DNA from 2 places in the Paraburkholderia gardini genome. Region 2 is predicted to be linked to the other one. Evidence: riboswitches for the same ligand, from Rfam matches in the RefSeq annotation. Region 2 holds a riboswitch; the other holds the start of a gene.

Region 1 (7,458 bases), on a different contig from region 2:
GATACGCTTCGGCCAGATCCGCGTCGGTCTGCCATTGCCGTGTGTCGATCATCTCCTGCAGACCCGCGCCATACGAACCGGGCTTCGCGCTGAAAACGCGCCAGCCGGCGCGGCGGCGCGCTTCGGCTGCATCCATGCCGCGCGCCATCAACGCCTCTTTTTCGCGCAGCACGCGAACGCGGACGGGATTCATTTCCTCGGGTTCGTCGAGTTCGGCGACAGCCTGCACGGCCGCGTCGAACAGATGCATCACGTTGGCGAACGCATCGCGAAAGAAGCCCGATACGCGCAAGGTCACGTCGATACGTGGGCGATCGAACGCCTCGATCGGCATGATCTCGAAGTCGGTCACACGATGGCTGCCTGGCGCCCACCGGGGTCGAACGCCGAGCAATGCCAGCGCCTGCGCGATGTCGTCGCCGCCGGTGCGCATCGTCGCGGTGCCCCACACCGACAGGCCGATCGCACGCGGATAGTCGCCGTGTTCCTGCACGTGGCGCTCGATCAGCTGCTGCGCCGATTTCAGGCCCAACGTCCACGCCGACTGGGTCGGCACGGCACGTGTGTCGACCGAATAGAAGTTACGGCCGGTCGGCAGCACGTCGGGACGACCACGCGAAGGTGAGCCGCTCGGGCCCGGCGGCACGAAGCGGCCCTCAAGCCCGCGCCCCAGTTGCAGCATTTCCTGCGGTCCACAGGCATCGAGCCGCGGCAGGATGTCGTTTCGCAGACGCTCGATCACACGTTCCGCCTGAGGCAACGTACCGGCTTGATATACCGCTCCAGCCTGCAACGCGCTCCCGCCTGCAATATCGTTCAGCAATGCCGACGCCAGTAATTCGAGCCGTTCGCGCGTGTCGCCGTTATGCCGCCACGGCGCGTCGCTGACCTGCTGAAGGACGTCGGGGCGCGCGCCTTCCCATGTCGCTGCCCAGTCCGCTGTCAAAGGATCGAAGAGATGATCCATCTGCAGATCGCGCGCGAGCGCATCGATCAGCCCTGCCTTCTCGCGCTGTCCGTCCCCCACCGGAAAACGGCCGAGCGCAAGCAGCGTATCGCGTCGCTGAACGCCTCGCGGCGACTGTCCAAACGTGTGCAAGCCATCGCGAATCTGCGCTTCCTTCAATTCGCACAGGTACGCATCGGCGCGCGTGAGCAGCGCGTCTTCCGCATCCAGGCCGTCGGGCAGACCGAGACTCAGCTCCTCGTGCAGACGATGCGTGATGATCGTTTCGAGAATGGTCCGCCGCAGCAGTTTCGAGCGACGTGGATCGACCATCAACGCTTCATAGTATTCGTCGACCTGGCGTTCGAGATCCTGCAACGGGCCGTAGCTCTCCGCACGCGTGAGGGGTGGCATCAGATGATCGATGATGACCGCCTGCGTGCGCCGCTTCGCCTGGCTGCCCTCGCCCGGGTCGTTGACGATAAACGGATACAGATGCGGCATCGGCCCGAGAATGAGATCGGGCCAGCAGGTGTCGCTGAGCGCGACGCTCTTGCCCGGCAGCCATTCCAGGTTGCCGTGCTTGCCGACATGCACGACCGCGTCGATACCGAACTGGTGACGCAGCCAGAAATAGAACGCCAGATACGCATGCGGCGGCACGAGATCGGCGTCGTGATAGCTGGCGTAATCGCCGCCTTCGCGCGAGCGCGCCGGCTGGATGCCGATGAACACATGCGCGCAACGCCAGCCCGCGATCATGAAGCGGCCACGCCGCAGCGACGGGTCCTGATCGGGCGTGCCCCATCGTGCGTTCAACGCGTCGCGTACCTCAGCGGGCAACTGCTGGAAATGCGTCAGATAGTCGTCGAGCGCAAGGCTTTGCAGTGCCGGGCGCAGGTCGCGCACCACCGGGTCGTTCGTCACGCCTTCAGTAAGCGTACGCATCAGGGCATCGCCATCGACGGGAATATCGTCAACCTTATAGCCGTGCTCACGCAACATCGAAAGAATGCCGACAACGGACGCAGGCGTGTCGAGCCCCACGCCATTGCCGATGCGCCCTTCGCTTACGGGATAATTCGCGAGAATCAGCGCGAGCTTCTTGTCCGCGTTGTCGATACGCCGCAGCCTGCACCAGCGTCGGCTCAACTCCGCGAGAAACGCGACGCGCCCGTGATCGGGCTGATAACGCACGACGTCGACTTCAGTGTGCGGACACCGATACGCAAGCCCCTTGAAACTGATGGCCCGCGTGATGATGCGGCCGTCCACTTCGGGCAGCGCGATATGCATCGCGATATCGCGCGAATTGAGGCCCTGATTGTCCTTGAGCCAGTCGTCGCGATTGCCGCCGCTCAGGATCACCTGCATCACGGGCGCGTCGCCCGCAAGCGCGAGCGGTTCGGGATCGTCAATCGCCGACGCGGCGAATGCAGTGGTGTTAAGTACCAGCGCCACGTCATGTCGCGCGCACAATTGCTGCACCATGTCGCGGCTGACGTTGTCCTTCAGCGATGTGATCGCGAGTGGCAACGGATTAAGACCCTGTGCATGGAGCGCGTCGATCAGTGCATCGAACACAGCGGTGTTCGCCGCCTGTAGATGCGCGCGATAAAAGAGAATCGCGACGACAGGTGCATTGCCATGCCAGCGTGCCTGCCAGTCTTCGATCGTCGGGACGTCGCGCGACGGATGGTAAAGCGATGCGGCGGGCAACGGTTGCGCAAGCGACGGCTCTTCGCCCCAGCCCAGCGCATGATGCGCGATACAACGCAGAAAACGCTCCGCATTCCGCGGGCCGCCCTCGCGAAGATAGCGCCATAGCTGATGACATAGCGCGGCATCGGCCGTGCTGCGTGCAAGCAGATTCGGGTCTTCCTGCAGGTCGCCTGAGAACATCGCCAGCACCTGCTGCCTGCGTTCGGCGAGCGCGACCACCTGTTCGATGCCGTAAGGCCAGTACGCCTCGCCGCCCAGATGATCGACGATCACCACCTTCGCGTACTGCAATACGTCCTCGACGTAGAAATCGACCGACGCCGGTTGCCTGAGAAACGTCACGTTCGCGAGCCGCAGGCTCGGAAAATCAGCGCCCAGCCGCGGAAATACGCTCGCGAGCAGCGATAGCGTGGTGTCGGCCGAACTGAGCACCACGATGTCCGCGGGACGCTGATCGATCCGGATAACGCCCGCCGTATCGTCGACGAAACCGCCGGGCGTGGTGCGCAGCAGATGCATGTCGTTTTACGCCTGTTGCGTCGTGCCGTGGGGCACGGCATTCATCGCGACGTCGAATGCCTGCTGCAACGTTTTCCGGTCGAGGTCTTCGCCGATCAGCACGAAACGGCTCGCGCGTGGTTCGTCCGCCTGCCAGCGCCGGTCGAAATAGCTGTCGAAGCGCCGGCCCACGCCCTGAATCACGAGACGCATCGCAGCGCCCGGCAATGCCGCGAAACCTTTGACGCGATAGATCGTGTGGCTCTCGACCAGGCTTTGCAACGCCGCGATGGTCGCTTCACGCGAGGCAACATTTGCCGCAACCACGACGGAATCGAATTCGTCGTGGTGATGATCGGCGTCGTCGGCCGAACCGTGATGATCGTGACGCAGATGGATCGACTCTTCGGAAGCCGACTGAAGACCCAGCAGCGCATGAAGGTCGAGTTGCCCCATGTGCGCGCGCACCACCTTCACCTGCGACGGGATTTCCTCACGGATGAGGGCCTCGACCTCGCGTTGCTTCGATTCGTCGAGCAGGTCGGTCTTGTTGAGAATCACCAGATCCGCTGCGGACAACTGGTCTTCGAACAGTTCGTGCAGCGGCGATTCGTGATCGAGATTCGGATCGGCCTTGCGCTGCGCGTCGACGGCCAGTGGGTTTTCCGCGAATTGTCCACTTGCTACGGCAGGACCGTCGACCACGGTGACGACTGCGTCGACCGTAAAGCTGTTCTTGATCTGCGGCCAGTTGAATGCCTTGACCAGCGGCTTGGGCAACGCGAGGCCGGACGTTTCGATCAGCACGTGATCGATCTGGTCGCGACGCTCGACGAGTTTTTCCATGACCGGGAAAAACTCTTCCTGCACGGTGCAGCAAAGGCAGCCGTTGGCGAGTTCATACAATTGACCTTCCGCCTCGCTGCCATCTTCATTGCAGCCGATGCCGCAACCCTTGAGGATTTCGCCGTCGATGCCGAGCTCGCCGAATTCGTTGACGATCACCGCAACGCGAAGGCCGCCTGCATGTTGAAGAATGTGCCGCAGCAACGTGGTCTTGCCGCTGCCGAGGAAGCCCGTAACGATCGTGACGGGAATCTTGCGCGTCTGCATCCTGACTCCAGGGGGTGGACAGTTGAAGTAGATGGGGACGAAAAACGGGTTGCCCGGAATGACTGGACAATCGAAGAAAGCATGGACGATACGCCGCATCCCCGCGGCATTTGCCTGTTTTTCTCGGGCCGGTATCCGGGCTGACGAAATCGCCGCTTCACCTTCCCGCGCATTCGACACGTTGCGCAGTGGACAGATAGTTGCACGTCGTGACATGCATCTATTGAAGCCGGCCTGGCATTGCGTGTGCGCAATGCCTTCGCTTACCGTTGCGGGGGCAGCACAGGTTGGCCCGATCCGTGCAGGAAGGGCTCCCTGTTTCCCGTTTAACTGCGCGCACGGAGCGTGCGCGCGAGCACCAGAGTGCGTGCGAGTGTAGGCTTCGACGGTGGCGACGTCAAGAAAAGGACTATGCGTACGGGTGCGTGCTCGGGGGGGCTTTGGCGAGGCTTTTCAGGCCCGGCGCGCAATACTCATGTACATGTAACCTCTCGAAGCCGAGTCACGTTTCAGTCATCTGCACCAGACCTGGTTAATTCATCAAGTCTGCTCTTTGTGATTCGGGTCATGCAATCCCAAAAGGTGATATAGCGCATGGAGGCTTCGCCCAGCATATAAGTTTCATAATAACAGCCACTCTCACGATATTGCGCCCAAATTTCTTGTGATTTTACGAAATACGGCAACGCCAACGGTTCACCATCTGCCTTAAGAGACTTGTCATTCTCCACTATTTCCGATCGGAGAGCCTTAAGCTTTTTTTCGAGATTCCTGTTCGCGCGCTCATAATTTCTGTGAGCGCATTCTGAAATGTCCATTGTTCCTGCATGCTCGCCAATTTCGCACAATTTAGAAATTTCAGAAGAGGTAAACCCCGAGAAATACATCGACGAAGGTTCAAACTTCCTGTAATCGAATTCACCAGAATAGATTGTTTTCGCCGATGCAGCTATCGACAAGACGCAAGGAAACAGACTGATAATTTTTTTAATGTTGTGCATCGTATATTCCTGCTTTGAATAGTCTCGCCTCGCTTTCGCGTCTCTGGCGCAATCTGGGATTACGGGCATGGAACCTGCAGATAAAGGCGGGCATCATCTCGTAATGCCCGTGATTGACTTCATCGGCCAGCTCTCTCACAGCACCGCCTGCACCGGCATTAAATACAACGCTTACCATGGCATCGTATTCGTACTGAAAAAGCGGGACCATTACGAGCGAATTCAATCTACTTTGTACTTGCTGCAAGTCGTGCCTCAGTAGGTCTCTTGCACGTTCTAAAGATATTATTTGGCCGACGTGCAGATTATCATTCGGCAAAACGAGGTGCCCGCATCCGACCGTAGGGTTGCCTTGGTCATCAAGGTAGACTTGCAAAATCATCCCGTCCATCACCTGAGCGTCTATATGAGTATGGTTCGAGTAGAAGATACGCGTCATGCCGTTCATTCTTCCGCTTTCCCATTCACCCAAAAAGGAAAGACACTGATTTGACGCCCGCCACGGTTTGCATAGTCTGTCCGTAGCTACCGTTACGCACGAATCTGAATTGGTGTTTGTTACCACGTTTGCAAGTGCATCCGGCATTAGATCTCCCTTTTGTGACCGAGATAAATCCGGATAGATTGCGCGCCTTTTGTTTGATATCGCTCAGTGCGTCCCTGTGAATCAGTTACGCTGTGCCTCAGCTCACCCGAAGGCATGCGAACTGTGTAATAGGTGCTCGTGAGAGGCGTTCCCTTTGCATCAACAAGCGTGAATTGTTCATCGTGCTGCGCCGCTCCAGCCTGCGCTGTCGCGGGATTCGCCTCACGTATCACCAGCGCTGCCGCTTCCTGGGACGTGAAGGACATCGTCATACCGCGCTCGGCATAGAAAACCGGCGGCGGGCTGCAATCGCAGATGTTGATATCACCGCTCAAGGCCCATTGCTTTCCGTTGGGGCCGGTTCCGGGCCTGCGCGGTCCCTTCGGTGCGATGAAACCCTCGCGTTTGCAGGCAGTGCAATACGTTTTCATGTAAAGCGTGGCGATTTGTACGCAGGGTGGCGGATTGGAACACGTAACGCCCTCTAACCCTTCCGTGATCACGGCGCTCCCACCCCGATCCCCTTTGGCAAGAAAATAGCGAATCATGCAGCCTCACTCCCGCGCTGCATTTCGGCTTCCGTTACCGGTTCGTAGGTACGGGGATGCGCGCCTCCTTCGCGTTCCGGACTGTCCGAAATCGTATCGCCGTTATCGAGCGTGCTACCAACGTAGGCGAACTGCGCATAAGCCCGATTGGCTTTCATGGAAAGCCCACTCGTAATGCGCGCCGTCGAGCCATCCGGGTAGCAAACCAGGTCACCGATCTGACCGACGTCAATATCGCCGCTGAGGCTGCGCCATTTGCCGCTTACTTCGCGCAGGACGCCGCCGCGCGCGGTGGTCGAACCGCGCAGCGCAAAACGCCAGCACGGCTCGTCAGGCGGCGGCACATAGGACGGATCGAACAGGCCTTCGGGTTTCTCACCCGCGGCAACGAACAGGCCGGACGTTCCATCATCCCAAGGCGTGAAGACGATGCGGTCCCCGTTGCTCAGATGACTGCCGACAAGCGCAAGGCATTTGCCGTCATAAGACGATCGACTGCCTGATCCGTCAACAATAGCGGCTTCGCTTCCATCGCAATAGGTGACAACATCACCTACGCGCGCGACGTACAGACCGCAAATGGACAGCCCGGACGTTGCGTGTGTTACATAGCCGCCGCGCTCCGTGCGTGCTCCAACCGTTGCGAATGCGTACGTGGTGCCTTCACGTTTCTGTTGCTCCATTCTGGATCGTCCTTTTTAAAATTGAAGGGAACTACGTCAGACTCGTGATTCGGGGAAAGGTCGGACATCCCCCGATGAGTGCCGGAGTGCGCAGGCCTTTTTCCTGAACCAGTTGCCAATATCGTTAACTGATCATCCAAATATAATAAGGTCAACAAAATACTTTAGAGATAGCATTGAATTTACAATTCTTTATAAATCCGTCTTTCCGCTCTATTTCTAACGCATACTTCTACGGAGAAACATGAAAAATAGCGCGAGGCCATCGCGCCTTTCCAGTTGATGAAGCAGGGGACCCACGTTGGCCTGATACGCGCAGGAAGGGTTCCCTGTTTCACGTTTAACTGCGCACCGACCGTGC
Region 2 (7,458 bases):
CGTGCGGCTTGCCGCGTGCGCCGCGATCATCAGCCACGCAGCGCGAAGCGGCGGCAACGCGGCGAGCGTCTGCCATTTGAGCGCGAGCGCGACTACCAGCGCAATCGCGCCGAACGCGCCGATGCGCGAGTCGTGCATGATGCGAAGCACGTCGTCGCGCGTATAGCCGCCGCCGAACGCATCAACGCAATCCGCCAGCCCGTCTTCATGGAACGCGCCGGTGACGAAGAGCGTCGCTGCCATCGAAAGCAGCACGGCCACGCTCACCGGAAACACACGCAGCGCCGCCAGATACACCACCGCGCCGAGCGCGCCGACCAGCGCACCCACCAGCGGAAAATAGCGGGCCGCCGCGTTCAGATAGTGCGGTTCGTAGCCGACCCAGCGCGGCACCGGCACGCGCGTGAAATAGCCGAGCGCGGTGAAAAAGTAACGCAGTTCAGCATGCGGATTCATGTTGGCGTGGCTCAGTGCGTCGGGTTCAGGCGTCGCGGTTCGCGACGCCTGCCGATTCGAAACTCGCCATCTCGTTGACGAACGCCACCGCGGCACGCAACAGCGGCAACGCAAGTGCGGCACCCGTGCCTTCGCCGAGTCGCAGATCGAGCGCGAGTAGCGGCTGCGCATCGAACTGGTCGAGCATGCGCCGATGGCCGGCTTCGTTCGACGCATGCGCGAACACGCAGTAATCGACGACAGCCGGCGCCAGCGCCCGCGCCACCAGCAGCGCCGACGTCGCGATGAAACCGTCGACGAGGATCGTCATGCGTGCCTGCGCCGCCGCCATGAACGCACCGGCCATCATCGCGATTTCGAAACCGCCGAAGGTTGCCAGCACATCGATCGCGGTTTCGGTCTCCGGATGCGCGGCGAGCGCGGCCGCCAGGATGTGGCGCTTTTTCGCGAGGCCGGCGTCGTCGAGCCCCGTGCCGCGCCCGACGCAATCCGCGACCGGCACACCGCTCAGGCGGCTCATGATGCAGGCCGCGGCAGACGTATTCGCGATCCCCATCTCGCCGAAGCCGATCACGTTGGTGCCGAGCGCCGCATGCGCGCGCACGCGTCCGGCGCCCGCGTGCAGCGCGGCGAACGCTTCGTCATGGGTCATCGCGGGTTCATGTGCGAAGTTGCGCGTACCGCGTGCAACCGGAATGTCGATGAGCAGGCCGGACGGCGGCAACGGCGTCGCCACACCCGCGTTGACGATCTCGAGCGTGAGACCCGCGACGCGGCTCAACGCATTGATCGCCGCGCCACCCGCGAGGAAATTCGCCACCATTTGCGCCGTCACCGCCTGCGGATACGGGCTTACGCCTTCGTGCGCGATACCGTGATCGCCCGCGAAGACGATCATCGCCGGACGTTCGATTGAAGGGCGCGTCGTACGCTGGATCATGCCCATCTGACGCGCGAGGCCTTCGAGGCGGCCGAGGCTGCCGGGCGGCTTCGTCTTCGTATCGATGATGCGCTGCAGTTCGGCGCGCAACGTCTGTTCGAGCGGTTCGACAACGGGGAGCGCGGGCGTGGATGAAGTCATGGTTGTCTGTTTGAAAAATGAGAGATATCGCGTTGGGTCGACGGGATCAATGCTTCGTGTTCGCCGTCACGGATCAGGACAAGCGGATAGCCGAACGCGCTGCTCGCGAGCGCCGGCGTGAGTACGTCGCGGACCGGGCCCGCGTGGGCCGTGCCGTTTCCGTCGAGCAGCAGCGCATGCGTGGCAAAGCGGCGCGCGAGGTTGAGATCGTGACACGAGAAAATCACGCTGCGCGGCGAATGCTTCGATGGCTGTGCCCACGTCGTCAGCGCTTCGAGGCAGTCGATCTGATGATGCAGGTCGAGATGCGAAAGCGGTTCGTCGAGCAGCAGCAGCGGCGCGTCCTGACACAGCACCGCCGCCAGCGCCACACGCTGGCGCTCGCCGCCTGAAAGCGACAGCACGTCGCGCGCCTTGAGCAGCGCGAGGCCAAGCGTGTCGAGCGCGGCATGCGCCGCCGCGCGATCTTCGGCACGCTCCCAGCCCCAGCCGTCGAGATGCGGAAAACGGTTGAGCATCACGATCTCGAAGACGCTCGCGCTGAACGCATCGCGCTCGCCTTGCGGCATCAGCGCACGGCGTTGCGCGAGCTTCGCGGGCGACCATGTAGCGACGCGCACGCCATCGAGTTCGACGTGACCACTCGCGGGTTCGAGCAAACCGGCCAGCGCGGAAATCAGCGTGGTCTTTCCAGCGCCGTTCGGACCCGCGATGCACCACACCTCGCCCGGATGAAACGTGTGCGTGAAATCGTCGAGTAACGTGCGTGCGCCGGCACGCAGCGTGACGCGCTGCGCGGACAGTGTCGAAGCGGCAGATGCGTGTGCATTCATCATCGCCGCCTGCGCAACAGCATCCAGAGGAACACCGGCACGCCCGCGAGCGCGGTGATCACGCCGACCGGCAACTGCGCGGGCGCGATGACCGTGCGTGCGACGAGATCGGCGGCCATCACGGCGAGACCGCCTGCAAGCGCGGCGGCCGGCAACAGCATGCGCTGGTCGTTGCCGAACGCGAGCCGCAGCATATGCGGCACGACGAGGCCGACAAAGCCGATCGTGCCGCCCGTCGTCACCGCGGCCGCCGCTGCGAGCGAGGCGACGAGATACACGCGCAGCCGCAGGCGCGTGACCGGCACGCCGAGCGCCTGGGCGGCCGCATCGCCGCGCAGCAGCACGTTCAGCTGCGCCGCGGCCGGCACGATCGCCACCAGGGCGACGACGAGCGCTGCGAGCGCGACCCACGGCATGCCGCCACCGTTCAGGTCGCCGGTCAGCCAGAACAGCATGCCGCGCAGGCGGCTCTCGGGCGCCACGCTCAGCAGCAACGTGATGACCGCGCCCCAACCCGCCGCGATCACCGCGCCCGTCAGCAAAAGACGGGGCGACGAGTCCTGCGGCTCGCCACGCCACAACTCACGTCGCGCGAGACCGAGCACCAGCAGGATCGACGCGAACGCGCCGGCAAACGCGCTGGCGTCGACGATCCACCACGCGCATCCGGCGATCATCGCGACGAGCGCGAAACTCGCGGCGCCGCCCGACACGCCAAGCACATACGGCTCGGCGAGCGGATTGCGCAGCAACACCTGGAGCAGCGCGCCCGCCATCGCGAGCAACGCGCCGCACGCGAAGCCGGCCAGCGCACGCGGCAGACGCAGCGTGCGCACGATCTCGACAGCCAGATCCGGCGATGACGAACCCAGCGAGGCGTTTACGCCCGGATGCCACGGCATCAACGCGCCAACGACACGCAAGGGCCCGAGCGCGACGCTGCCAAGCGCCAGCGACGCCACGAACACGAGCAACGCGAGCACGGCCAGCCCGCACCAGATCGCGAGGGCGCGCCGCGCGCTCATGCCGGCCGGCGGGCGCATCGAGATGCGGTTCATCGCGGCGCGCTCAGACGACATGCCTGCTTACCCCGCGAACCGGCAACGCAGCGCATCTCACTGCTGCTGCCAGCCGAGCGTGAGATACGCACCGCGTCGCGGCGTGTTGTACGTGTAGGCCAGTTCATAGTCCTTGTCGAAGAGATTCTGGATCTGCGCGGCCACATACCACGACTTCGTGATCGCATAACGCGCCGAGAGATTCACGACGCCATAGCCGGCGAGCGTCGTGCCGCTGTCGTTGCGCTCGCCGCTCACGAGCCACTCGCCGCCCACGCGCCAGCCGCCGATACTGCGATTCGCTGAAAACGAAGCGAAGTGACGCGCGCGCCGGTTCAGACCGGTATTCGTGTCTTCGTCGACGGGATTCTGGAACGTGAGCGCCGCGCGCACGTCCGTTCTGCCGACATGGCCGCTCCATGATCCCTCGACGCCCTGCACTTTCGCGCGCCCCACGTTCTGCGCGACGAACTCGCCCGGACTCATCTGCTGATATTCGATCAGGTTCGTGTAGCGCGTCTCGAACGCCGTGAGCTTCATCACGCCCAGCGCGTCCGACGCATACTGCAACGCCGCCTCGACCGAGTGACTGCGCTCCGGCTGGATCGACGGATTGCCGCTATACGGGTAGTACAGGTCGTTGAAGGTCGGCGCGCGAAACGCGTCCGACCAGCTTGCGGTCACCTTCCAGTGTTCCGTGACATCGTATCCGTAGCCGAGATAGTAACTGTTCGCGCCGCCGAAATCGGAGTACTGGTCGCGCCGCACGTTCGCCTGGAACTGGCTGCGGCCAACGCGTCCCGTATAACCCGCGAAGACGGAATTCACGTGACGGTCGGGCGCGCCGTAGTCGTTCGAATCGAGGCTCTGGTCGAGATGCTCGTAGCCTGTCTGGAGCTTTTGCTGCGGCGCGAACGTGAAATCGTTCTGCCACGTGTACTGACGGTTGTCGGTATCGAAGTGATCCGTGTAGACGCCGTTCAGCGCGGTATTGCTGCGGTCGTTGCCGGCAGCGACGATCACGTGCGTCGTCCACCAGTCGGTCACGCGTCCGTTCGCGAACGCCGAAGCGAGCTGGACCTTGCTGTACAGATTGTTGAGATCGGTCGGCACGCCGTACGGATTGTCGAAGCTGTCGTTGCCGTTCGACTGGAGATAACGCACGCCCACGTCCCACCTGTCGTTGAAGCGGTGACGCAGGGACGCCGAGACGCTCTCGTTCAGATAGCCGTTCGCGTTCGGATTGACCGGCGCGAGCGCGGGGTTGATCGATGAAAAGCCGTCGTCCTTCGCGCGTGCAATCGAAACGCTGAAGGTCGTCTTGCCGTCGCTGTCGAGCGCACCATCGACGCCCGCCTGCTGCCGTTGCGTGTGATAGCTGCCGTATTCGACGGAAAAATTGAAGCGCGGGGGATGGTTGCCGCCAGGCTTCGTGAACACCTGCACGACGCCGCCGACCGCGCCCGATCCGTACAGCGCCGACACGTTACCGTTGACCACTTCGACGTGATCGATCTGGTCGAGCGGAAGCTGCTCGATCTGCGCGTTGCCAAGACTCACGGAATCGACGCGCACGCCGTCGATCAACACGAGCGACTGCTGCGCCGATGCGCCCCGCAAAAAGAGGCTCGCCGACGAACCCGGGCCGCCGTTGCGCACGATCTGCGCGCCCGGCGCGAGTTGCAGCAAGCCTGGCAGATCGCGGGCGGTCGTATCGGCGATGTCCTGCTGGTCGAAGTGCGTGGTCTGGGGAATGGCATCCGCGAGCGACTGCGGTCCGCGCGCGGCGGTGACCACGATGGGCGCGAGCGTCGCCTTCGCCGGGGCGGCCCCGGATGCGGGTGTGGGTGTGGAAGCCGTCGCGTCCTGTGCGGGGGACTGCGCGACCGTGCGCGCGGAGGAAGGTGTGTTGTCCGTCTGCGCGGACTGGGCCAGTGCGACGAGCGGCAAGCCGGTCAGGGCGAGCAGCGCCGCGCGGGCGATGGGCGTGTACATCCGGTGAATTCCTGTAGCTGAGGTGCGCGGCCCGCTTCCCCGCAGGCCATTGCGCGACAGGACGACTGTTCGTCGCGAGACAGGCAGCTTGCCGCGCGCGAACGACGCCCTTCCCTCTGGCCGGTATCCGGGCTGGCGACGCGTCGATCCGCCTTCCCACGCATGAATGCGCAGTGGCGCTGCGCGCTTTTTGACGGCGCGTATCGGATCGACTTGCGGGAAATAACGCGGTCGCTTACCGTTGCGGGGGCAGCACAGGTTGACGCGATCGCAATGCCGCGCACCCTGTTTCCCGTTTAACTGCGCGACATGAAAATGCGCGCGGGCACCAAAGTGCCGCAAGTGTAGGAGCGGCCTGCTTTAGCGTCAAGAAAGCGGCGCTCACTGCAATTCGCGTGCGCGCCGATTTATTCGATTATCGTGTTTTGCAGGCATAAAACTCGCATAAAGCGAGGTTGTTACGTCTCGAAACGAGACAATTGTCGGAACCTGCGACATTCCGCGCTAGAATGCCGTGTCTTTAGAGGACGCAGCACATGCTCAACGAACTCGAAACACTCTCACAGAACATTGGCCGGCTGATCGAAATCAGCCAGCGTCATCACGAGGCGCGCCGCGCGCTCGAAGATCAGCTCGCCCAGGCACGCGCGGAATGCGAGGCCACACGCGTTGAACTCGAGCAGACCCGCGAAGAGCGCAACGCGCTGCAGGCGGAGCGCGACACGCTCTCGTCGAAGATCGACGACGCACAGGTCCGCCTGAACGCCATCCTCGAAAAACTCCCGCGCGCGCGATCGCATGCCGAGCCGGACAACCAGCTCGACCTGCTCGCAACCCCGCCGCACGAACATGAGGATCATGACGTGGAAGCCGGCCGCGAAGTCACCCGCCACGGAGAAAACGCATGACCACGAAGCAGATCGAAGTCTCGATTCTCGGCCAGCCGTATCGTCTCGCCTGTTCGCCGGAAACCGAAGCCGCGCTGCTCGAAGCCGTGGCACGCGTCGATGCCGAAATGTCGAAGATCCGTTCGGGCAGCAACGTGCGTGGGCAGGACCGTATCGCGGTGATGGCTGCGCTGTCGCTGGCATCGGAACTGCTTAAGCTGCAAGCCAGCGTGCGGCACGGAGAATCTTTTCCCGCTGAGGAAATCCGGCGTACAATGCACTCAATGAACGAACAGCTGGGCGCAGTCATCCAGCAGTACGGCGTGCAGTAAAATTGCAGTGCCGGAGCAGTACAGGTTTTGCAGTCGATGTTTTTAAAGTCCGGTCATGTGACCGCTCTTCGAGTTCGGCGCGATGTACTTCATGAGGTTGTGGCGCGTCTGGATTCACCTCGTTTTACCTTCCCTGCCTGGTTTGCCAAGGTCATATATTCCTTGAACCAATGCCATGTGCACGGTTGTGGAAATTTGCAGCACGGGCGTGCGCGTCACTCTGTCTGATGTACCCGAAGTGCGGCTAACTGCGACCAATTCTGAACCCCCGGTTCAGGATGCCGGCCTAGCGGCTATGGCGGGGATCTATTCGACGGCATCGGACACTCGTCCGGTGCCGTTTTCATTTGCACCCCTGCTTTCCTCTTTTTCCTCTCTCCACTTCAACGTTCATATCGACTCATGCGCTACTGGCTAATGAAGTCCGAACCGGACGAAGCAAGCATCGATCACCTCGCGGAGGCGCCGCATCACACGTTACCGTGGACAGGCGTGCGCAACTATCAGGCACGCAATTTCATGCGCGACACGATGCAGGTCGGCGACGGTGTGCTGTTCTACCATTCGAGTTGCCCTGAGCCCGGCATCGCGGGCATCGCGGCGGTCGCGTCGACGCCCTACCCCGATCCCACGCAGTTCGACAAAAAGAGCCCGTACTACGATCCGAAATCGGATCATGAAACGCCGCGCTGGGCGCTCGTCGACGTCGTCTTCAAGAAGAAGATCGCGCTGATCCCGCTCGCGACGCTGCGCGAGCATCCCGAGCTCGCAGGCATGCGCGTGCTGGCAAAAGGCAACCGGCTGTCGATTACGCCC

The links. A riboswitch is a leader RNA that binds a small molecule or an ion and turns the genes downstream of it on or off. The one in region 2 is predicted to bind cobalamin.
Region 1: linked by a shared signal. The riboswitch ahead of cobW (cobalamin biosynthesis protein CobW) and the one ahead of LPA37_RS10750 (TonB-dependent receptor domain-containing protein) in region 2 are both predicted to bind cobalamin.

What each region holds. Positions count from the first base shown of each region.
Region 1 covers NZ_CAJQZB010000032.1:8,387-15,844, forward strand. The annotation lists gene cobN (cobaltochelatase subunit CobN) at 1-3,187, opposite strand, end outside; gene cobW (cobalamin biosynthesis protein CobW) at 3,194-4,279, opposite strand; cobalamin riboswitch at 4,389-4,657, opposite strand; gene LPA37_RS20410 (lysozyme inhibitor LprI family protein) at 4,789-5,280, opposite strand; gene LPA37_RS20415 (lysozyme) at 5,267-5,728, opposite strand; gene LPA37_RS20420 (PAAR domain-containing protein) at 5,866-6,414, opposite strand; gene LPA37_RS20425 (PAAR domain-containing protein) at 6,411-7,097, opposite strand.
Region 2 covers NZ_CAJQZB010000011.1:133,037-140,494, forward strand. The annotation lists gene LPA37_RS10730 (adenosylcobinamide-GDP ribazoletransferase) at 1-456, opposite strand, end outside; gene cobT (nicotinate-nucleotide--dimethylbenzimidazole phosphoribosyltransferase) at 482-1,537, opposite strand; gene LPA37_RS10740 (ABC transporter ATP-binding protein) at 1,534-2,373, opposite strand; gene LPA37_RS10745 (FecCD family ABC transporter permease) at 2,370-3,449, opposite strand; gene LPA37_RS10750 (TonB-dependent receptor domain-containing protein) at 3,486-5,423, opposite strand; cobalamin riboswitch at 5,525-5,771, opposite strand; gene LPA37_RS10755 (coiled-coil domain-containing protein) at 5,960-6,331, shown strand; gene LPA37_RS10760 (cell division protein ZapA) at 6,328-6,642, shown strand; RNA gene ssrS (6S RNA) at 6,770-6,951, shown strand; gene LPA37_RS10765 (EVE domain-containing protein) at 7,045-7,458, shown strand, end outside.